Regions from separate parts of the Leptolyngbya sp. AN10 genome, predicted to be linked through region 2. Evidence: riboswitches for the same ligand, from Rfam matches in the RefSeq annotation. Region 2 holds a riboswitch; the other holds the start of a gene.
What was found. Region 2 has a riboswitch for cobalamin ahead of ACQ4M5_RS19235 (hypothetical protein). Riboswitches for the same ligand answer to the same signal wherever they lie in the genome.
Positions count from the first base shown of each region.

Region 1: linked by a shared signal. The riboswitch ahead of ACQ4M5_RS25045 (HupE/UreJ family protein) and the one ahead of ACQ4M5_RS19235 (hypothetical protein) in region 2 are both predicted to bind cobalamin.

Region 1 covers NZ_JBNXVP010000019.1:125,849-137,640, reverse strand. Annotated here, with positions in the region: gene ACQ4M5_RS25060 (ComEC/Rec2 family competence protein) at 1-1,289, shown strand, start outside; tRNA gene ACQ4M5_RS25055 (tRNA-Ser) at 1,314-1,398, shown strand; gene ACQ4M5_RS25050 (DUF1295 domain-containing protein) at 1,531-2,187, shown strand; gene ACQ4M5_RS25045 (HupE/UreJ family protein) at 2,366-3,010, opposite strand; cobalamin riboswitch at 3,032-3,172, opposite strand; gene ACQ4M5_RS25040 (protein kinase domain-containing protein) at 3,212-5,662, opposite strand; gene ACQ4M5_RS25035 (NYN domain-containing protein) at 6,380-6,886, shown strand; gene ACQ4M5_RS25030 (2-isopropylmalate synthase) at 7,030-8,640, shown strand; gene ACQ4M5_RS25025 (polysaccharide biosynthesis protein) at 8,835-10,745, opposite strand; gene ACQ4M5_RS25020 (sensor histidine kinase) at 11,668-11,792, shown strand, end outside.
Region 2 covers NZ_JBNXVP010000013.1:99,275-111,066, reverse strand. Annotated here, with positions in the region: gene ACQ4M5_RS19280 (iron-siderophore ABC transporter substrate-binding protein) at 1-250, opposite strand, end outside; gene ACQ4M5_RS19275 (TonB-dependent siderophore receptor) at 399-2,885, opposite strand; gene ACQ4M5_RS19270 (Rpn family recombination-promoting nuclease/putative transposase) at 3,118-3,882, shown strand; gene ACQ4M5_RS19265 (helix-turn-helix domain-containing protein) at 3,879-4,286, opposite strand; gene ACQ4M5_RS19260 (hypothetical protein) at 4,261-4,500, opposite strand; gene ACQ4M5_RS19255 (ABC transporter ATP-binding protein) at 4,616-5,275, shown strand; gene ACQ4M5_RS19250 (ABC transporter permease) at 5,272-6,075, shown strand; gene ACQ4M5_RS19245 (DUF1636 domain-containing protein) at 6,111-6,485, opposite strand; gene ACQ4M5_RS19240 (acyl-CoA desaturase) at 6,538-7,338, opposite strand; gene ACQ4M5_RS19235 (hypothetical protein) at 7,349-7,780, opposite strand; cobalamin riboswitch at 8,024-8,168, opposite strand; gene ACQ4M5_RS19230 (CobW family GTP-binding protein) at 8,389-9,453, opposite strand; gene ACQ4M5_RS19225 (Fur family transcriptional regulator) at 9,556-9,957, opposite strand; gene ACQ4M5_RS19220 (FAD/NAD(P)-binding protein) at 9,962-11,170, opposite strand; gene ACQ4M5_RS19215 (CobW family GTP-binding protein) at 11,592-11,792, shown strand, end outside.

The DNA.
Region 1 (11,792 bases), on a different contig from region 2:
TTAAACCATTAAATTCATTGTTAATTGCAGCGATTACTTTGCTTGTCGTAAATCCATTGTGGATTTGGGATTTAGGGTTTCAATTTAGTTTTTTGGCAACGTTGGGATTGTTAGTCACAGTTCCAGCTATTACAAAGCGCCTCGATTGGTTGCCGACCGTTATCGTTCCCGCGATCGCAGTTCCAATCGCCGCTCTACTCTGGACATTACCCCTCCAACTTTTTGCATTTGGAATGGTTTCGCCTTATTGCATTCCGGCAAATATCGCGGCAACAATATTCATTTCAATAATTAGCATTGGTGGAATTATTAACGCTGGATTCAATCTGATTTCTCCCGCGATCGCGAACTTTACAACACCGCTTTTGTACTATCCAACAATCGCATTGATCAATGGTGTGAGATTTTTCTGTGAACTGCCGGGAAACTCGATCGCAGTTGGCACAATTTCGATCGTATTAATGCTCGTTCTATACGGATTGATTTGCATTCCTTGGATGTTGTCGCGCTATCAACATCAATGGTGGGTGTTTCTATTAATTGGAATCAATTTAGTATTTATTCCAGCTTGGTATGTCCGATCAAACCTCTTACAAGTTACTGCCTTATCTGTCGAACAAACTCCGATCATGGTCATTCAAGATCATGGAAAAGTGGGATTAATTAATGCTGGAAATGTGGATGCAGTGCGCTTTACGGTTCTGCCATTTTTGCAGAAAGAAGGAGTGAATCACATTGATTGGGCAGTTGCGGTTTCTCCTTCCGATGGATGGGCAACGTTATTAGAAGAAATGCCGATCCGATCGCTGTACGATTTCTCTAGCAAGAAACAGTCCGCCGTTCCACTTGAAGCGATTCAGCAACTCACCGCACGAAAAGGAAAGCACTTGCCCATTACAGCAAAGCAAACCATTAAAACAGGCACGATCGAGATCCAATCGCTCAGCATTGAACCAACAACTTTGAAGCTTGGAATTGGTCGGCAGCGGTGGTTATGGCTGAAAGATGTCCCGAATGTGAGTCAACGGCAAGCGTTAGGTAGTGGTTTGAGTGGGAATGAGGTTTTATGGTGGTCGGGACGGCGATTACACCCGAAGTTTTTAGCACAATTGCAGCCGAAGACTGCGATCGCATCCTCTAGAACCATTCACCCCGAAACCTTGAAACAATTGCAACTTCGTCAAGTTCAAACCTACGAAACAGAAGCGAATGGAGGATTGCAGTGGTCGAAAAATCAAGGATTTAGAACAACTTTGCAAGAGGATGAGTCAGAAGGAGCATTCCTGTAGTATATTGATTGAACGTATGCACCTGGAGAGGTGGCAGAGCGGTTGAATGCGGCGCACTCGAAATGCGTTTTGGGGCAACTCAACGGGGGTTCGAATCCCCCCCTCTCCGTTCTTTCCTTACCCTGTAAGAATCTAAGGATTCCTACTTAACCACCGTAGATACAATCTACACAACTCCTAGCTCGATGTCCTGATTCGTGTCACACTTGATGTCGAGCTTCTATCAAGTTCTTACAGCATTATGGAAGAGAATTTAAACGTCGATCGGCTAAATCTCACATCACTCCTCGCAATTAACTTGAGTAAAGGTCTCACCGTCCTACTCCTTGTCTTTTGCGCCGTAGTGTATGGCGTGGATGACTTTCGCCAACTGCTGTATTTCTGTCTGCATGGCAGTTATTGTCTCTGGTGGCTTCTAGAACAATGGTTCTATCCCGCTCGACGGCAAATCTTTAACCAAGCGATCGAACTTCCAGGATTTGTCTTGACGCTACTCTTTGTAGGCGCGTTCTATACTCTACCGGGTTATCTTGCGTTCGCGAATCCAACGCCGCTTCCATTCAGCACAGCAGCGATCGCGCTACTCCTCTACATCTTTGGCAGTTTGATTAATACGAGTGCGGATATTCAAAAACTGACCGCCAAGCAGCAGGGGGCGGAACTGGTTAGTGATGGGTTATGGCGATTTTCTCGGCACATCAACTATTTCGGCGATTGGTTGCGCTATCTTAGTTTCAGCGTTCTAGCAGGCTCCGTATGGGCATATCTGGTGCCAGGGACGATTCTCATGCTGTATCTGCAAATGATTGCTGAGAAGGAGCGAACGATGCCCGAAAAGTACTCAGGCTATGCCGACTATCAGAGCCGCAGTGCTCGCTTTATTCCGTTTGTGTGGTAGAGGCATAATGCGATCGCCCTCTAAACCATTCTGAAAGGTTGGAATTACATTCACAGCAGGCTTCTTTGCTCACTGTTTCATTAAGCCTCGCAAGGTAGGATTATGCAGTCGTACTATCTAATCCTACCTATTCCTATCAATGGATGACTGTACAACGGTATTGATTCGTATAAGTCATCTAGGCAGCCTGCATCGGGAAGAGAAGGCTAACGATTTGCGACACAAAGAATGCAAGCCCAATTCCGCAAAAGACCAAACCCGCAGAACGAAATTGATTTGCATTCGAGTGACGATCGACGATCGCATCCCCAATCCAAAAGGCTATCAGCGATACAACTAGCTGAATTACTGTAAAGCCTGCCAGATAAGCAAACAACGGAGTCATTTCAGCCCCAAAGATTGCTTCTCCGTAAGCATAGCCGTGGAACAATCCTGCAACAGCAGACAGTCCAACCACGATCGCAGTATTCAATCGGTCTTTCACGAGCAACAATCCAAACAGCAGAATTGAGCCAGAAACAAACAGTTCAACTCCGGGAACATTGATGTTTGCTAAATGCAATCCAGTTCCGAACATCGCAGATAGAACAAATGCGATCGGGATCAAAACACCTCGTTTTTTTGTTGCAGCAAGTAAGCCAATCGCAATCATAAATGCAAAGTGATCTAACCCAATGATTGGGTGAGCAATTCCAGCGAGAAAGCCCTCGAAGAAGTTAGACGGAAGTTTTCCGCCCATCGCGTGGTGAGCGAATGCAGGAGACGCGATCGACATCAATGCGATCGTGATCAGAATGGACTTAGAAGATTTGAGCAAATTCATACTCTGTGCCTCGCAGATGTAGAAAGGAATGCACCATCGGCGGGCGTTCTGGCTTGAGAGAGCAACTCTCTTTACAGTTGCGGGACAGCGTTGGACTTGCACCAAACTTTCCCCGTTACCTCTGACAGTTTTTTCTACAGAACCGACGGAACGCCAGCATATCACGACTCGGATCGTCACTCGTCGGCGGTCACTTGAAACTTAATCTTCGGGTGGAGGTTCTGTAGGGGGAAGTTCTTCTTCGCCGAAGGTTTGGGGCCAAGGGCGGGTCGTGGTGATGTCGTCTTCAAGCTCGATCGAGGCTGCCACAAAAAATTCTGGTGGCAAAGTCAAAGTCGATAAGTTAGTTAACTGATTCAAATCTTGTAGTGCGGCTTCTGCGGAATGATAACGTTCTCTGAAATTCCGACTGACTAATTTTGTTAAGACTGCTGCGAGAGAACCGCTCACAATTGCTCGATCGCGCCAAACAATCTCCCCGGTTTCTGGATCTTCTCTCAGTTGGCTGGGTGGCAATCCGGTCAGGGCTTGAATTCCAATCATTCCAACTGCGTAGAGATCGCTGTTTAATCGAGGATTTCCAGCACATTGTTCGGGTGGCATATAGCCTTGAGTTCCGATGCCGATCGTTGCTGTAACAATATCGGTTTCGGTGAGTTGATGCTGGAGTTCCTTAACGGCTCCGAAATCGATCAGGACTAACTTTTGATCCGTCGATCGCACAATGATATTGCTCGGCTTGATGTCGCGGTGAATCACATTCCGACGATGCACAAACTCTAGAATTTGCAGCAAGTCTTGGAGCAGTGCCACGATCCGAACTTCGGGGAGATGTCGCCCGATCGTTAATTCAGCACTGAGCATTGTTCCTACAACAAATTCCTGAATCAGATAGAACTCTCCGTCTTCCTCGAAATACGCTAACAAGCGAGGAATTTGATCGTGTTCTCCGAGTTTTTGTAAGCTCTGAGCTTCAGATCTAAACAATCGTCGTGCTAGTTGAAGGTGCTTCGGATTGTTGCTAGTGGGTCTGAGGTGTTTTACGACACAATCGGGGTCGCCAGGGCGTTGAGTATCTTCTGCGATGTAAGTTTGCCCGAAGCCACCCGAACCGAGAATTTTCGTGATTTTGTAGCGTCCTTGGAGTTTTTTGCCGATGATTTCTTGGTCGTGTTCTTCGAGCAAATCTTGATAGTCTTCTTGGTCGCGAATCAGTTCTTGAACCATTGGCGCTCTGGCAAACTGTTTCAGCGTTTTGCGGAATTGACGCTTATTACGATAGTCGTGCGCGAGTCCGGTTCCGAGATAAGAAACTCCTGTAAGCAAGATAGCTCCGATCGGGACTGCGATCGGTAAAATCATCAATCCCTGTGTAAACGCCGCATACCCAATTCCAGCCCAAAAAAGCGCGATCGTACCTGCCCATCCAAGTCGTGAAGTCGGTTGTTTTGCTTGAATCTGAAGTAATCCTGCAATCAGCACTAAAGCGGCGACAGATAATCCAGCCACGATCGGGTTTGGAAACGCATTCCGAATCGATCGATTGTTGAGCAAAGTCGCGATCGCGTTTGCTTGCAATTCAACCGCTGGCATCATTCCAACCGGAGTCAGTTGCTCACCGCTTATATTAGAAGCCGTGACTCCGATTAGCACAACCTTGTCTTTGAAAACTTGACCGCGCCGCAGATAATCACTGTTCCAATTCTCTTCAGACAGAACATTCCAAAACGGAATCGTTGTACGGCTAAATGTTCCATCTTCACCATAGAAAAAGAGCGTTTCACCTTTCGGGGTCGCAGGTTGCAGATCTGCCGATCGCAAAGTTGCTTCCGCAAACGACAGAATTTTCTCTTGGTCGAACAATCCTGCCATCTCCGAAGATTGGCGCACATTCTCGATCGACACACTGCCTAAACGATGAATTCTTTCGTTTGGCTCGATCGGAAACTTGACAAATCCATAAGAAGCTTTCGGAGTACGAAACGGACAGAACGGCAAAGCTAATCGCATCTGTTCGCCCTGACGATTATCAATCCGATCGGTATCCACAGAAAGCGTAATTCGTCCATCGTATCGTTCTAAAACTTGCTGTAATTGTCGATCGTCGTCTGCAACTTTCAGCTTCGGATCACTGCAATCGGTCGAAGGTTCAGTCTGAGTAAAGCTCGGCAAATCGAGAATCAGATTGACTCCAACCGTTTTCGCTCCCGCTTGCATTACTCGATCAATCGCTCGTGCATACGCGCTTCGTCTGAGCAACCGACTCGATCCCGACAGTTGCAGCAACGTATCATCATCGATCGCCAAAATCACAATATTGTCCGGAGGTGCGATCGCGCCTCGCATCTTGAACATGGCGCTTTGTGTGTCCCGTTCCCAGGATTGCGCGAATTTCGGCTGTAGAGAAGTGATTCCACCCGCCGCGATCGCACACCCGATCATGATTGCGTGACCGACTCGTAAAAATCGTCGATCGTTCTTATTCGCAGCAGGTTCCGTGACCGCAATCGCTCGATCGAGATCCGCATCGATCGGCATGGTTTCTGTCGCCAAATTTCCAGGCTGTTTCACCGTCGTGGCGTGAAATAACCGCGATCGTAACGTTAGCGTAATCGCTTGAATCAAAGCAGAAGGCGATACTTTTTTAGTCATGACTGCGAAACCGGGCACGTTTGATTAATCACGCACGTCTTGATCAATTCAGGACGATTTTGCAACCTGCTCGTTCCAACCCAGTCATAGAATCGCATAAATTCGATCGAAAAATCAGTCTAATAGCGGAGGAACTGTTTTAATTGCTTTAATTAACTAATGTAAAGCGCTATATCTTACTGTGGTATAAATCAAATTCCAAATGTTAGAAAACCTTCTAAAATTCCGTTGTGCTCTCCCTGCCCCTAGCAGTCCAAAACTCAATAGTCGAAATCGTTCTAGTCCAGCATTGTGGTTTTTTCTGGTGCTCAAGCAGAGTGGATTTGTAGGAGGGCAATTCGCGATCGCAGCAGCGTAGAAGCGGTTGTGACTCTGGGAGGATGGTCTAAAGCTCCTTCGCTTCGGCTGCATTCCACCCGTGATTAGAAATCACGGTCTATCGGGAAAAAGTCCACCAAAGGGGACTGAAAGCTAGTTGAAACTCTTCAGTCTGTTTCAACAGACTTTGTTCCGATAGCCCCGAATTTTATTCGAGGGGCGGCTCATGCGATGAACGATTACCTTTGAAGTATCCTCTGAAGCAACGGAGCATTTTATCGTAAAACTAATCAAGGTTGCACGATTTTTTAGTCCGCTCTCTGTTTTCCGTTGCTAAAATTAATTATTCACATTTTTGCTTCTACAAATCTTAGGTCTTTAGCTTCTATGCATTACTCGATGAACCGTCTCTCTATTTTTGTAGACGGAAACAATATGTTCTATGCACAGCAGAAAAATGGATGGTTCTTTGATCCCAAGCGCGTTTTAGAGTATTTCACCACTGAAAAAAGTGTCGAACTAATCAACGCCTACTGGTACACCGGACTAAAAGATCCCCAAGATCAGCGCGGGTTTCGAGATGCCTTGATCAGTCTCGGCTACACGGTGAGAACCAAGATTTTGAAAGAGTATTACGACGATACTTCTGGTCGCTATTCGCAAAAAGCCAATCTCGATATCGAAATTGTGGTCGATATGTTTAACACAGTCGAGCAATACGATCGAGTGATTCTGTTCAGCGGTGATGGCGATTTTGAACGTGCGATCGAGCAATTGCGCTCAAAAAACACGCATATCACAGTCGTTTCAACCGAAGGCATGATCGCACGAGAATTGCGAAATGTGACCGATCGATATATTGATCTAAACGATATTCGATCGCATATCGAGAAGGCGGAGTACTAATTCGGTCAGGATGTTCTGACTCGACAAAAAGCGTTAGAGTGCAGCGTACTACAATTAGCGTTACAATCACTACAGTTTTGCGTCTTAAATTAGGCGCGAACCGATTCGTAACGACAGTACACTACAACTATACAAGTCGAGCTATGAACGCATCTCATTCCGATCGCATTCTGATTTTCGATACCACTTTGCGCGATGGCGAACAGTGCCCCGGCGCGACCCTTCACGTGGATGAAAAACTTACGATCGCGCGTCAGCTTGCTCGGCTTGGTGTAGATATCATCGAGGCAGGTTTTGCCTTCGCCAGCCCTGGAGATTTTGAAGCGGTTCAGAAAATTGCTCAAGCGGTTGGAACTCCAGAGGGTCCGACCATTTGCAGTTTGGCACGAGCGATTCCCGCTGATATTAAAGCTGCTGCGGAAGCACTCAAACCCGCTGCAAAACCGAGAATTCACACGTTTATTTCCACTTCGGATATTCACTTGGAATATCAGTTGAAGAAAACTAGAGCGGAAGTTTTGTCGATCGCTCAAGAAATGGTCGCGTATGCCAAATCTTTCGTGGATGATGTTGAATTCTCTCCGATGGATGCGGCTCGTTCTGATCCTGAATATCTGTATCAAGTGTTGGAAGCTGCGATCGCGGCTGGAGCCAAAACGATCAATATTCCAGACACGGTTGGCTACATGACTCCGAGCGAATTTGGTGCAATGATTCGCGGCATCAAAGAAAATGTTCCGAACGTCGATCAGGCGATCATTTCCGTTCACGGTCACAACGATTTAGGATTAGCCGTCGCTTGTTTCCTCGAAGCGGTGAAAAATGGAGCGCGTCAGCTTGAATGCACGATCAACGGCATCGGAGAACGGGCTGGAAATGCCTCGCTCGAAGAATTAGTCATGGCACTGCACGTTCGTCGATCGTATTTCAATCCTTATCTCGATCGTCCAGTCGAATCTGAAACGCCGCTCACGAATATCAACACTCAAGAGATTTACAAAACCTCGCGCATGGTTTCTAATCTCACTGGAATGTTGGTGCAGCCGAATAAAGCGATCGTGGGTGCGAACGCATTCGCGCACGAGTCCGGAATTCACCAGGATGGAATGCTGAAGAATCGGCAAACCTACGAAATCATGGATGCCAAAACGATCGGACTCACGGACACTTTGTTAGTTCTGGGCAAACACTCCGGTCGCAATGCGTTTCGATCGCGGTTGAATGAACTCGGCTTTGAATTGACCGATCAAGAAATCAACAAAGCCTTTGTTCGATTCAAGGAACTGGCGGACAAGAAAAAAGAAGTCACCGATCGCGATTTAGAGTCGATCGTCAACGATGAAGTTCAGCAAGTCCCTGAACTGTTCCGCTTAGAACTCGTTCAAGTCTCTTGTGGAAATACGGCTTGTCCGACTGCAACCGTTCGCTTAATCAATCCCGATGGCGAAGAGTTAACCGATGCGGCAACAGGAACAGGTCCAGTCGATGCGGTCTACAAAGCGATTAATCGAGTCGTGAATGTGCCAAATCAACTGATCGAATTCTCAGTGCAATCGGTGACAGCAGGAATTGACGCGATCGGAGAAGTGACGATTCGATTGAAATATGGCGATCGTATTTTCTCTGGACATTCTGCCAATACGGACATTATCGTGGCATCCGCGCAAGCCTATGTGAATGCGTTGAATCGCCTCTATGCCTCGTTGCAGAACATGGAAAGTAAACAGGCTGTCGCTTCTCAAACCGCGAATTAGTGGAAAATTAGAGCAGATCTAGCTTCGTTTTGAGCGGCTAATGCCCCCTAAATCCCCCAAATTTGGGGGACTTTAAGCTAGGAAAAATCTCTAGAACTCCAGAAATCATTTATCCTTCAAAGTCCCCCAGAATGGGGGATTTAGGGGGCGATACCCAGAAGATTCATCATACGAACACTTCACCAAGCTTTTATTTAGTGAGTCGATCGACTCACCGAAGAAGTCTGTTTCTTCGCAGGCGTGTACTCTGGCACTAAAGTTTGAAGCACCGATCGTAATTTCGCTGGATTCTTCTGATATGCCGTTACAAAAAGCTGATCCAACATCGGCTCTAAGTCTTCCCACGAAATCATTGCTTCCCGCGCTCCAAAAATCTTCGGATGGTTCGTCGGCATCGCATCCCCACCAATCAACAATTCCTCATACAACTTCTCACCCGGTCGCAATCCAGTAATTTCAATCTCAATGTCTTCTCCTGGCACTAACCCACTCAATTCGATCATCTGCACCGCTAAGTCATAAATCCGCACAGGTTCACCCATATCCAACAGAAAGACATCGCCTCCCTGTCCCATCGCTCCCGCTTGAATCACCAACCGCGAAGCCTCTGGAATTGACATAAAATAGCGCGTCATTTCTGGATGGGTCAGCGTAATCGGCTTCCCTGCTGCGATCTGCTGCTTGAACCTTGGCACAACCGATCCATTGCTATTCAACACATTGCCAAATCGCACCATTACAAAGCGGGTGTGAGTCTCCGGTTTTGCTGCTAATGCCTGCAAGACTAATTCCGCAATGCGCTTCGTCGCTCCCATTACATTCGTCGGACGGACTGCTTTATCGGTTGAAATCAACACAAACGTATCGACTCCACAGCGATCGGCAGTTTGCGCCGTCACCATCGTGCCATACGCATTGTTGATAATCCCCTGAGCCGCATTGCTTTCAACTAAGGGAACGTGCTTGTAGGCAGCGGCGTGATACACAGTCTCGATTTCGTATTTCTGGAAAATTTCTGCTAATCGATCGCCATCTGTAACCGATCCTAAATGCGCCTTTCGAGAAATCTGCGGGTACGTTTCTGCGAGTTCTGCATCGATCGAATACAGTGCAAACTCATTCAATTCATACAGCACCAATAATTTTGGGTTTTGTTGAGCGATCTGGCGACACAGTTCCGAACCGATCGATCCACCTGCTCCAGTCACGAGAACCGCTTTATCCGTGACATTAATCCGCAGCAAGCTTGGATCAGGCAGCACTTCCTCGCGCCCCAACAGGTCAGAAATATCCACATTGCGAATTTGACCGATCGACACTCGTTCCGTGACAATTTCGCTAATCGAAGGAACCGTTTTTACCTTTACAGGCAAGCCCTTCAAACTGCGAAGAATGCGACGTTTTTCATGCGGTTTCGCAGACGGCACGGCTAACAAAATCATCGTTACGTCATGCTGATCAATCAGAGATCGCAACATCAGTGAACTAAAAATCGGAACTCGATCGAGCAATCTTCCATGAATTTCTGGATCGTCATCGACAAACGCAACCACTTCATACGCTGATTCGCGCAATAACGCTTGAGAAAGCTGAAATCCTGCCGCTCCAGCCCCATAGATAATAATGCGCTGAGGCTTCAACTCATCGGGCAGTGGGACTCGATCGAGTCGCTTCTGTGCCTTGGGCGCAGTATCAACAAACATCAAGAATTGGCGTACAGAAAACCGAATTCCGACGACTCCAATCCAGGTAATTAATGCAGAAATAATTTGAACCGATCGCGGCAGAACGGGCACATCCAAGAGCCAGCTAAATCCGACTAACATTGCCTCACTAAAGACGACGGACTTCAGTGCCAACCACAGCACCTCCGTTCCGGTATGCCTTAGTAGCGGGCGATACATTCCTAAAAGATAAAAAATGCAGAACTTAATCGGGATCACCAATAGCAGAGCTTCCTGATATTTCGTCAGTTGCTCCGTTAGCGGTAACTCTTCAAATCGCAGATTCAGCGCGATACAAGTTGCGCCCAGAAAAATTGCGCTATCGATCGCGAATAAAAGGTATCGACGTATTCGCTTCGGGAGGGACAAGATGGCTTTCATCACCCGAAGAGGCAGCCTGGTTTGACAGAGCCGAAAGAGAGTAGAAGAGATAGAAAGGCTTAGACACATGCGAATCTCGTTCCTAAATCAGTTGCGCCGAATCGTGGGAATCGAGGGAGATAAAGCAAGGTAGATGATGCCTCGATTCCAGGACAGCCCTGGTTGGTTCTGTTGAACTGAGTGGTAGAGATCCCTAGATGTAAAGCGGTAGTTAAGTTACGGATACTAGAGTTTGAAGGTAGATCCGAAACAAGAAATGTTACCTGTTCACTTAGTGAAAATACTATCTTCTGAAGAGGCGGCTCTTAAAGAAATGAGTAAGTCGTGGACTGTTTTGTGAACGCAAGATAAATTTTTCCTAACTCTGGCATCACAAATTAACACAGGATTGATTTTGAGCCACCTCAAGAAATGACGACATTACTCCGTAGAATTAAGTGACATAAGTAGGATGCTATCCAAGCTAGGCGATGAACTCTACGATCGCGAATCGTCGAAACACGCAAATTTAATCGCGGTCTTTGTCGCAATTCTACTGAGGTGCTTTCTAGCGTCTACCTGGGTTTAGACGGAGTAATTGAACTGATTTTCGCTACTGCGTGGAGTTGCAGCAATTCTTATCCTGAAATTCCGCACTCTTTCGGAGCGTCGTTGCTCCGTGTTCTCACTGTGATCATGCTTCAAAATCTGAAATTCGCTGAGAAGTACGGAGTTGATAGTAAGCATTTCACACCAAGTCTCAGGATAATGAGGATTGACCTCGACGATCGTTGAATTTTAATGTGCTGCAAGATAAAGAATTCGTAAAGAAAACCGAAATTGTACGGATAAGCAAAGTCAACCGGGGAAACTATTTAATAGTAAATACTGAACATTTTAGTCTGGTTCGGTTTCCTGTGATGTGATAGCGAGGAAGGCTGAAATGAAGTCTACTCATCAGGCGGCAAGAGTTTGCAGTTTCACGGATTTGGAGGGCGCGGCTCGTTCAACGGCTCAGATCGATTCGCGATCGGATCTAAGTTGGATCGAGTCGAGTTGGTTTAGCGC
Region 2 (11,792 bases):
ATCCAGCTAAAATTAAGTCTGGCTTAAGTCGTAAGATCTTTTCGATATCAGGATCATTTGCTCCTCCAACCGCCTCTATTTGATCGACCTGATCTTGAAGATATTTTGGCAGGGGATATCCCGTAATATATGCTGATGCGATCGGGCGGACACCTAACGCCAAGCTATTGGCTAAAGTATCCAATCTAAGAGTTACAACTCGTTGAGGGTTTTGAGGAATGCAAGTGCTACCCATTATATGCTGCACCATTCGGCACCCCTCAAGAGGCTGCTTATGGGTCGCGATACTAGCATCATCAGTTGTACTGCAAGCCGCAATCAGTATTATTGCCAAAAAACTGAAAAGCACGAGATAGTAAAAGCGGCGCAAAGAAATTCTCATGAACTTCTACCCATTCTTAAAATCGCCATGAAAGTGTTCCTTGCACAGCAAAAGGCTCACCGACAAAGACTCTATTTCTAGAAACTGCACTTGCAAAATAGTCTACATTGAAAAGATTACGAAAATTAATTGCGGCACGAAACCGCTCCCGTTCGTAGAAGATGGCGGCATCTGTGCGAAAGTAGCTCGGTAGCTCAAAGCTATTATCCAGATCTCCTGCTCTTTCTCCAACATAGTAGAAGCCTAGACCAATTCCTAGCCCCTGCAAATCACCTGTTTGGATTCTGTAAGTTGTCCATAGGTTGAATGTGTGTTCTGGTGCAGAATACAAACGATTGCCGACAGGAATATCATTATCTGCTGTAACTCTGGCATCGTTATAGGCATAGCCCCCGATGACATTCCATCCAGGTAGAATTTCGCCGCTGACATCTAGCTCAATCCCTCGGCTTCTCTGTTTTCCAGTTTGAATCGAAAAACCAACGTTATCTGGATCACTTGTCGTTACATTGGAACGAGTCAAGTCATAGAAGGCAAGGGTGGCGGAAAGGGTGCTGCTGATATCAGCCTTCACCCCAATTTCGTACTGAGTTCCACGCTCTGGTTTGAAAACTTCTCCGGTCGCAGCGGTGCCGATCGTAGGGGCAAAAGAGCGGGCGAAACTCGCATAGAGAGAAATCGGCGGGATGGGTTGATAAACAATCCCTACCCTTGGACTAAATGCTGTATCCGATTGGCTGGTTTCTGTATTCGTCAGTCTATTAGTTGTACGCTCACCAAATATATCGATCCTTCCACCCAACAGAAGTTTTAGGTTCTCCGCTAGCGTAATTTGGTCTTGGAGGTAAATGCCAAGTGTATCTCTGGTTGTGAATTGGTCAAAGTTGCTACGACCAGTAGGAGATACTCTCTGATCAAAGACTGGGTTAAAAATATCTACCGGAGCGGCAGGAATACCGAATTCAAAGTCAGAGTCATTTGTATTTCGATTTAGACTGAAACCGAGCAGAAGTTGATGGTCAATTGAGCCAGTGCGAAACTTGCCAAGTAAATCGGTATTCAGGTAGTAGCTATCACCATAGAAGCTACCGATAATAGCACTTCGACCCAGTGTACGATTATCGGAGGCTAGACGACCGATATTAAAGTAAGGCGCACCATCTCGATCGTCGTCATCGTAGAATGTGTACAAGAACGCATTACGCAGCTTCCAGTTTTCATTAAATCGATGCTCTAGTCGATATCCAACTCTGCCAACCACGGTTAAATTATCTGTTTGTGGTCCTGTTGCATTGAAATTACGGCTTATCTTCCCATTTGGGTTAGGTAAAACACTTCCGGCTGCTGGTGCTCCAAGCGGTTGTCGCCCATTCCGCTCCGCGATATTAACATCACCTTCAACAACAAGGTCAGTATTCTTGCCCAAGCTAAAGCTCAAACTGGGAGCAATGGATAATTGTCTAGCTTCGTTAAAGTCGAGGAAAGTGTCACTACTCCAATAAGCTGCATTAAACCGATAGAGAACTGTTTTAGCATCATTCAACGGACCAGAAAAATCAATTGCTCCTCGATAGGTGTTGAGGCTTCCAGCAGTTGCACTGACTTCATAGAATGGTTCGCGTAACGGTTGCTTAGTCACAAAGTTGATAGTGCCACCAAGCGCACTAAATCCAGTTTCGCCATACAAAACAGAAGCAGGACCTTTTAATACCTCTAACCGTTCCACGTTAGCGAAGCCACTATCACTTGTAATTTGTGGATCAGGAATTCCATTTACAAGCGCATTTGTATAGTTCTCAAAGCCTCGAATAACAAAGAAATCTCTACCCCCAGCAGTACTCCAAATTGAGGTAACACCGCTGACATTTTCTAATGCTTCCGTGATGCTCCTTGCTTGGCGATCTTGCAGCACTTGTTGCGGCACCACTTGAATCGATTGGGGAATATCCCGTAATGGTGTATCAGTTCTTGTTCCCACGGAGGTATTGGGGACGCGATAGCCGTCTTGTGCCCCTGTTACTGTAATCTCCTCTTCCTCACCTGTTTCTGGTGTTACGGCTAAAATTAAACCTTGTCCAGAAACAACTTTCGCTGTCGGTAGATCATTCAGTCCAGTAATGCTGATCCGAATGGTAGTCGCATCTGCTTGAGTGACAGAAACGCGATCGATACCCTCTACAGGCTTCTCAAACGATCGTCCATCACTCAGCACTGCATTCGGCACCGTCAGAATCAGCGTATTTCCATCGGATTGTTGAGTTGCCTGTAGCGGTTGCCCATTCTCCGTCTCCAGCGTAATTTCTAACCCTTGCGAAGTGGGATTTACCTTTACTCCCGTCACCCGCACCAGTTGCGCCTGCTGTGTTTCTGTTTGCGCTATCCATTCTTTCACCGTTGTTGCCGCTTTCGGCTGATCCTGAATTCGAGAAATGGTTGGTTCTGCTGCCGTTGCAGACACCGCCCCAAGCAGCACAAACACACCAGCCAGCGACGCTCTCATCATCTTCACACCATTAGTTAGGAACGATTATCAATAGACAATACGGGTATGATGGATGCGATCGCTAGTCCTTTTTGGCGGTTAGACGGACTTTTTTTGACCAGTAGACGGACTTTTTTCGGAAAGAACTACAATCCTCTAAACTAAGAACGACTTCCCAGAGCGATCGCGCATGAGCTTTGATACCACCTGTCGGCGGCTGGCTGAACAATTTCCCGAAGACTTTGCAAGCTAGCTGCTCGGCTACCGAGTTCCACTCACCGAACTGAGTCCGACGGAATTATCGATCGAACCAATTCGCGCCGATAGCGTCATTCTGCTGCAAGGACAAAACGAAATTGTTCACATCGAGTTCCAAACCAAGCCCAAAGACGATGTCCCAATGCGATTGGCGGATTATCGCCTTCGCCTGCATCGGAAGTTCCCAGAGAAAACGATCCACCAAGTCGTGATCTACCTCCGAGAAACCAACTCTGAGCGGGTGTATCAGAACTATTTCGAGATTGCCGGAATGTATGCGGAGTTCAGTGTTATCCGAATTTGGGAAGTGGCTGCCGAAGAATTATTGGCGTTTCCTGGATTGCTGCCGTTTGCTGGGTTAAGCCGAACCAATGACCCAATCCGCACCCTCCGACAAGCCGTTCGGGAGATCCTAAACATCGAAAATGAGTCACAGCAACATGAAGCAATGGCAGCCACCTACATCCTCGCTGGGCTAAAATTTGAAACATCAGTGATTGCACAGGTCATACGGAGGGATGTGATGCGCGAATCTGTCACCTACCAAGCAATTTTGCAGGAAGGAGTCGAACAGGGGATTGAACAGGGGATTGAACAGGGGATTGAACAGGGGATTGAACAGGGTCGAGAAGAGGAGCGGCGGGAAATTGCCCTGAAGCTCTTGCGTGAAGGAATTACGATCGACCTGGTTAGCCGCACGACTGGACTTTCGATCCAGGCAGTTGAGCAACTTCGGCAACAGATCGAACCATCAGACTAGCGAGATTGCCGCTGCTGTCGAACGCAGTCGCCTGGATTCACGCCAAACTTTTTCCGAAACGCCTCCGCAAAATAACTTCGATTGGAGAAACCAACCTGCTGCGAAACCTCCTCAACCCTCAAATCACCTGTTGCTAGTAGCTGTCGCGCCTGATCTAGCAGATAGTGATGCCGATAATTAAACGTCGTCGTACCAAAACAAGCCCAAAATCCTTGCTTTAATGCGCGATCGTTGAGCCCCACCCTTCGCGCCAACTCCATTGAAGAAGGCGGATTATCTAGGCGTTGCAGCAGAATTTTTCTGGCGGCATGGATGCGATCGACTTCTTCGGGTTTGAGCTTTTTGCAGGGCTGAGGTTTGGATTCTGTTAACAGCGGTTCAACCCCTAAAAGCAGCATGGTCATTGAACGAAACAGCAATATCGTCATGCTGTTGATAAGACTCGATCGATAGCCCTAATCCTTCTCGTAGTTTAATTCTTTGGATCTGTCCGTGTCCCAGTTCGCTGGGATAAGGCGCAACACTATCAGCGACATTCTCCGGGTTAAGACATCGAGACTGTTCCAGCGTCGCATCAAACAGCGCATCGTAATCCTCGCCAGAAATTGTAAGCGCCATAACACTCTGTAACTTGGTTAATCTGCGTTAACAAATTATCTTGACACAATTGATACTAATTTTCAATAACTATCATTGCGAATCTAAAATTCTGTATATTAATTTTGCTGTGCTGATGGAAGCCAATTTGTTAATCATCCAGGATTTAGGGCGGCAAGTTCAGGGAAAGTGGGTTTGGAAGCATCTTAACTTTGAGTTGCTTCCGGGTAACCGATGGGCGATCGCAGGTGAAGCCGGAACCGGAAAAACATTGCTGTTAAGAGCGATCGCAGCACTCGATCCAGTTCAATCTGGAAGCATCGCCTTTCAAGGCAAAAAGGTAACGGACTGGTTTGTTCCCCAGTACCGATCTCAAGTCTTATACCTGCACCAGCGTCCTGCCCTGCTCGAAGGAACGGTTGAGCAGAATCTACAAGCTATCTACAAAATGGCGGTTCATCGCGATCTTGCGCCTTACAGTGTTCAAAAATCGCGTATTTTGCAGTATCTATCCGTTTTAGAGCGATCGCCTGACTTTCTCGATCGTCCCATTCATGCTCTTTCTGGTGGAGAAGCACAAATCGCCGCATTCTTACGCGCCTTGCTCTGTTCTCCCACGGTATTGCTGTTCGATGAGCCGACTGCATCTCTCGATGCCAACACGGAGCAAAAATTTGAGTCTCTGGTGCATTTCTGGCAACAAGAAGACGCAGCGCGATCGTATTTCTGGACAAGCCACGATCCAGAACAATTAGCACGAATGACCGATCATCGTCTAATCCTCAAACGCCCATGACGAACTATGTTCTGATTAGTAATGGACAGCTTGCACTAGCAGCAATGCTGATTTTGATCAATCTTATCCTCTCGATCGTGCTACAGCTTCGCTTAGAAAAACAGTTGTGGATCGCCTCAGTTCGGATGACTGTTCAGCTTTTGCTAGTTGGCTATATTCTGAAGTGGATTTTTACGCTCCAGTCCCCGATGCTTGTTCTAGCAGTCACTTTAGTGATGGCACTTCTAGCAGGACAATCTGCGATCGCTCGAACAAAACGCGGCTATCGAGGAATGTTTTGGAATAGCTTTGTTTCGATTTTTGCTTCCTCTGCACTGATGATTGGAGCGATCGTTACAGGAATCATTCGAGTTGAGCCGTGGTACAACCCGCAATACATTATCCCGATGTTAGGCATGATTTTAGGAAATGCTTTAACGGGAACTTCTTTAGCACTCGATCGCTTTACTGAGGATTTAACAGTTCGACGAGATCAGATCGAATCTTTGTTGGCGATCGGTGCGACTCGTTGGGAAGCTGCTCAACAGACAATTCAGGAAGCGGTAAGAACGGGAATGATTCCGACGATTAATCAAATGATGGTTATGGGAACGGTCAGCTTGCCTGGAATGATGACGGGACAGATCATTGCAGGAGCCAATCCAACCGATGCAGTGCGCTATCAGATTGTGCTGATTTTCGCGATCGCGGCAGGAACCGGACTTGCCACGATCGGAATTGTGTTACTAGGATTCCGATCTCTGTTCAACACTCAACATCAATTAAGGCTCGATCGATTGCAACCGAAAGAAAAATCTTGACTGTTCAAGGCTTGAGCAATCCTGAGAGATTTCTATTACGGATTGTTGTTTGGTAGCAGTGGTAGAACTGCATGAATTTTTTGCTTGATCGTCTCTGGACGCTCTTTGTATGGAACTTTTCCATCTGTACAACTTGCATGTTGACGACCAAATTGCAGCAAATCTGAAACCGATTCTGTTGGAGATAAGTTACTCAGCACGAACGTTAGCTTGTTAGGAGCGGCAAAGGCAGCAACACAGGCAGACTGGCAGGCTCCCATACAGCGCACAGACTGTAAATTTATCGCATCAGAATGTTCGATCGCTTTACGAAGTTCGTCGAACAGAGTTTGACCAGGCTGCGGAACAGCTTTCGATTCGGATGCCGAGAAACGGCAGAGAACACAGACAAATAGAGTGGTTTGAGTCATTTTACTAAGCAGAATTCACGGCATCCAATTTCGCCAAAAAACAAGTGAAGCTTTAAGTTTTAATGTGAGTTGCAAGTCCTAGCTTTCCTAGTCCTCGGATCGTGATCCAAACGGGATCAATTTCCCACCAATGCCAGCCAAATCGTGCTGAAGCTTGACTGGCGTGGTGATTGTTATGCCAGCCTTCTCCGAACGTGAGCAACGCTACCCACCAACAGTTAGTAGAGCGATCGCTTGTTTCCACATTTCGGTAGCCGAAGGCATGACACGCACTATTCACAAAGCAAGTACTATGAAATCCTAGGAACAGTCGCGCAAAGATGCCCCACACGACAAAAGACATTCCGCCTAAACTATAAAGCAAAAGCGCAAGCACAAATTGCAGTGCAATATAGTGCTGATGACAAAACTGGTAGAACCGATCTTCAGCAATATCTTTTGTAAAGCGGCGCAATTCAGTTTTCATCGGAACTGTGTGCATTAGCCAACTAATATGACTCCACCAAAGTCCTTGAGTCGAATCATGCGGGTCGCCTGTACGATCGACATAGCGATGGTGCATTCGATGATAGCCAACCCATCCAATCACGGCTCCTTGACCTGCGAGAGTCCCACATAAAATCAGACAATACTCTATCCATTTGGGAGTCCGAAAGCTCCGATGAGATGCTAATCGATGAAAGCCGAGCGAGATGCCTAGCCCAATGGTCAACCCATGCAGCAATAGTGCAACACCAACCGCAGACCAGCTAAAATAGCTAGGAAGCAAGGCGGACAATGCACCGAGATGTAGGACTAGGGTGAATATGATTACGTTCAAACGCGGACGCGGACTGGAGCGGACATCAATCATGTAATTTTTCCTAAGTTAAACTCGGCTGAAACTCCGCCCACCGTCGCTGCACCTGCTGGTAACAGTGAGGCGGAGAAATCGCTAGATTCTGAAGTAGATTGATTTCTACTTCTTGGTTCCTGCGAATTAGCAGTACGATCGCTTCTGTTGGATTGTAAGTGACGATCGCGCTTGTCACTACATCAATTGCGCTTTGCTCTAGCTCCAGTTCTTGCAGATACTTTGCAACTCGCGCCTGAGCAACGAAGAACGGATTGAACGCAACTGAATTAAATTGCCAGTCGATCGAATAAAGAATTGGATTGATCACATCGCACGTTAACAATCCTCGTTGATGCCGAAGATATCCATTCCAAGCAAGATAGCCAAGCGTCAAACTATTGTGATGAATGAATCGGGACTGCCAGTGAGTACAGTTTTCCTGCCAGCGGTCATTGTGCATTTTCAACTCTCTTTTGGAGAACTGAAATGCCTCTATCAAATTGATTAATTCGGGTCATGCTTATAGCGTCCTAATGTTGAAACTGAGAAGCTGAATCCGCGCTGTTTTCAGTTCAAAGCAGCGGTATATCAGTTACACCCTGAGATTCTCATTAAAACGCTATAGTCTCAGCGCCAGAGAATGAGCGCAGACAAATCGCAAAAAAGCTAAATCAACCATCATCCGTACCTCGCAGATGAAAACAACAAGTGAGCGACATCGGTGGGCATCCTGACTTAGAGAAGTTTAGCTCTCAATACAGTTGCGGGACAGCGCTGGATTTTCACCAAACTTTCCCCCTTGCGTCTGATGGCTGATCCCCATCAGAACCGATAGCATCCCGTAGAATAACACAATTAAGCAGCGATCGCGAAGCAATTTCCAGGTTTGATAATGGCTCACTTCTGAACTGAGAAAATCAACGATGTCGGCAGAATATACCTTTACTTACAGACGATCGGCTTCAGGATGTGTTCCCGTTTCTCAAGCAGAACCGCGATCGACACTCATCCTCACTCCCTAGAAAATTGAGGCATTGCCAAAAGTAAAAGAGTGTGTGAAAGCGGAAATTACTGAGCAATCATCTTAGAAGAAGCAGGTTCTAAGCATTGGTCTAACTGTTGTCTCAGTTGCTCAATATTTAAATCTCGACCAATTAGGACAAGCTGATTTGAAGGGGGTTTTTGCCACTCCTCGGTTTGAATATCGTAGCGTTTGCCACTTAGCTGGAAGATATGCTTCAAATAGCTTTCTTTGAACCAAAGCAATCCCTTTGCGCGAAAAATCTCGATCGGCAATTCATCCAGAAAATGCTGAAACTTCTGAACCGAAAAAGGTCGATCGCTCTGGTACGACATCGACACAAAACCATCATTTGCTAGGTGATCAGAATGATGGTGATGATCATGTTCGTCGTGATGGTGATGATCATGATCGGCGTGATGGTGATGATCATGATCGTGAGGTTCTGCTTGAGTCTCGGTATAAGCTGCTGGCTCGAAATATTCAACATCTAGAATGAGCGGAAGTGGAACTTTACCATACTGACTTTGAATGATTCTTGCTCCAGTTTTGGTACTACGAATCCACTCTTCAAGTGCTATCACCTGATGATGTCCTGCCAAATCTGTTTTATTCAGTAAAATGATGTCCCCATACGTAATCTGGCTCATTGCCGCTTGGCTCTCAAAATGCCCAGGTGTAAAAGTTTCGGCATCTACCACGGTTAAAATAGAATCGATGTGCGTCAAGTCCCGCAGTTCAGAACCAACAAAGGTAAGCACGATCTGTAACGGATCAGCGATACCAGTTGTCTCAATCACCAAGTAATCAATCTTGTCCTCTCGCTCCAGAATTCGATAGATAGCATTCACAAGATCGTCATTAATCGTACAGCAGATACAGCCGTTACTCAGTTCCATCATGTCTTCATCAAGTGAAACAAGTAGCTGTGAGTCGATGTTGATGTCTCCAAACTCATTCACCAGCACTGCAACTTTCAGATCTTCGCGATTCTTCAAAATCTGGTTCAGAAGCGTTGTTTTACCGCTGCCTAAAAAACCTGTGATGATCGTGACAGGCATTCCGCGCTTCGGAATTTGGAGATCAGTTGCAGCGTCAGAAGTGGAGTTCATAATACATTAATCCTCAAATATGGAAGGTTCTTGAGAACGGTTATCATTCTATATTAGATTTCAAGAGATTTTAGCTACAGACGGATTTTTTTCAGTAAAACATCAGTTTTCATTCGGTGAGTCTTGGCACTGCCAGCATAGTCCAAATAGCTCTAACGTGTGATAGTACAACTGGAAGGTCTTTGCCTGTTGCCATTGTTTTTCTAACTCTTGGAATGGGCAGGTTTCTAGCGGCGTAGAAGTGCCACAGCGCAAACAGGTTAAAAAGTGCTGGTGATGATCTACATAGCTATAGAGCGCTTCGCCTTGTGGAGTCGATCGACTTTGAACTAAGCCTTCTCGCCTCAGTGCTTCTAATGCTCGATACACTGTTGCTAATCCTAAAGACTGCCCTGAGGAGCGAAGTTCAGTAAATAGAGCTTGAGCCGAAATCGGTTGCTTCGTTTGTTTTAGCAACTCTAGTACTCTCGCTTGTCCGCGTGTTGGTCGAGATTGCGTCACCATAAGCTTAAGCACTCTTAGCTAAAATTCTAGGTTTAACCAACGCTGGCACAATACGATCGCTTGCCATTCTCGCACCGGATAGATTTCGAGCCGTTGGACCCACTTGAAGTGCTGCTAATCCACCCATCACAAATAGCTCAGACTTTGACCACCGTAAACAAGGATTTAGCACAGGCAAGCCGTTTACAACCTCAATCGGATACGCCTTGAGCATCTCCGAAAATAAGGGGTCTTTAGTCACATCAAATCGGGTTCCAGTTGCTAACCAAATGCGATCGTAGTTCCGCACTGCACCATTATCACAAGTCACCTGCCAGCCTTGTTCTTGCCATTTTGCTTCGATGACCTGACATTCTGGGTGAAACATAAGACAATCGCTATGTTTCGCACGTCTAAGCTGAGTCATCATTGCCGGAGTCAGAGAACCCCCATTCCGAGCTTGTTGAATCATTCGCGATCGCGCAAACCAATCCGGTTCTGCATAAAAGCCTTTGAGATATTTCGGACCTAACCAACCTGGATCAGCATCAAATAATTTTTCACTTAGCGATCGACGAGACATCAGACTAACGTGCGCTCCTCGATTAATTGCCCCGATCGCTAAATGCCCGCTTGTTAATCCACCGCCAACAATCAGAATCCGTTCTCCAGCGAGTTTCAGCAATCGCAAATCAATCGATCGAGAATGAACCAGTCGATCATCAGGATACGGCTCTGAAATACTGCTCACCCAGTCGGGAATTTGCGTGATTGCGCTTCCTGTTGCAACGATGACTCTTCGCGCCGAGATAGTCTGTCCACCTTGTAACTTCAACTGGAATGAACAATGCAAAGGTTCTATTTGGCTTACAGTTGCCGCAAGAACATGATCTTGAAGTTGCCAACGCTGTATGACATCCCGACAGAACGACTCATACAATGCTGTTCCTGGTAGATCGTAGGGCGGAAACAGTTGATTGGGTTTCGATTCTGCAAATCGTCTCAGAGCAAAAGAATTGGGTTCAGGATGATGGACAACGGGCGATCGCAGATGTGGAATTTCCTGCGCTGCAAATTGGTGCTGCCATTGCTGTATCCATTTCCCACTTGGATCAACAGCAATAACGCGATCGCGCAGTTTTTCGCGCTTCTGAAGGAGATGTGTTACTAAAGTCAGAGCTTGCATTCCAGCACCGACGATCGCAATATCAATCCGCTGAGAGATAGAAGACATATCAATATTGTGAGAACGAGTGTGAGAACGGTTATCATTATGGCTCAATTTACATCATAATGATAACCGTTCTCACAATATTGATTCCTAAGTCCAGCAAGCTCTCTCGCTTTGTTGCTGATCCGCCCTGAACTGGAAGTTCGGGCTAACGGTGCGAAGTAGGTTGAAACCTACTGAAGAGTCTATCCTAACTGGCTCTTAGTCCCTTTCAGGGACTTCGCACTGTTAGCCCCGATTTCAATCCGGGGCGAGATAGAACGGAGCGAGTGATCCTTAAATTAATTCAGCCCGTCTACTTAGTCCAGATTAGTCCAGATTAGTCATGTATTCCAGATTGCTCATCCTGTTCAGATTTCTCGGATGCCGAAATATCAAAAGTCTCTTAACTTGAGAACTGTTATCTTTCTCAGGAGTGAACAACATGGCTCAACGTTCGATTCCGGTTACGATCTTGACGGGCTATCTGGGGGCTGGAAAAACGACACTGCTCAATTATCTTCTGACTCAAGATCATGGCAAGAAAATTGCTGTCATTGTTAATGAATTTGGGCAAGTTGGAATTGACAATCAACTCGTTGCTCAAGCAGACGAAGAAATTATTGCAATGAATAATGGCTCAATC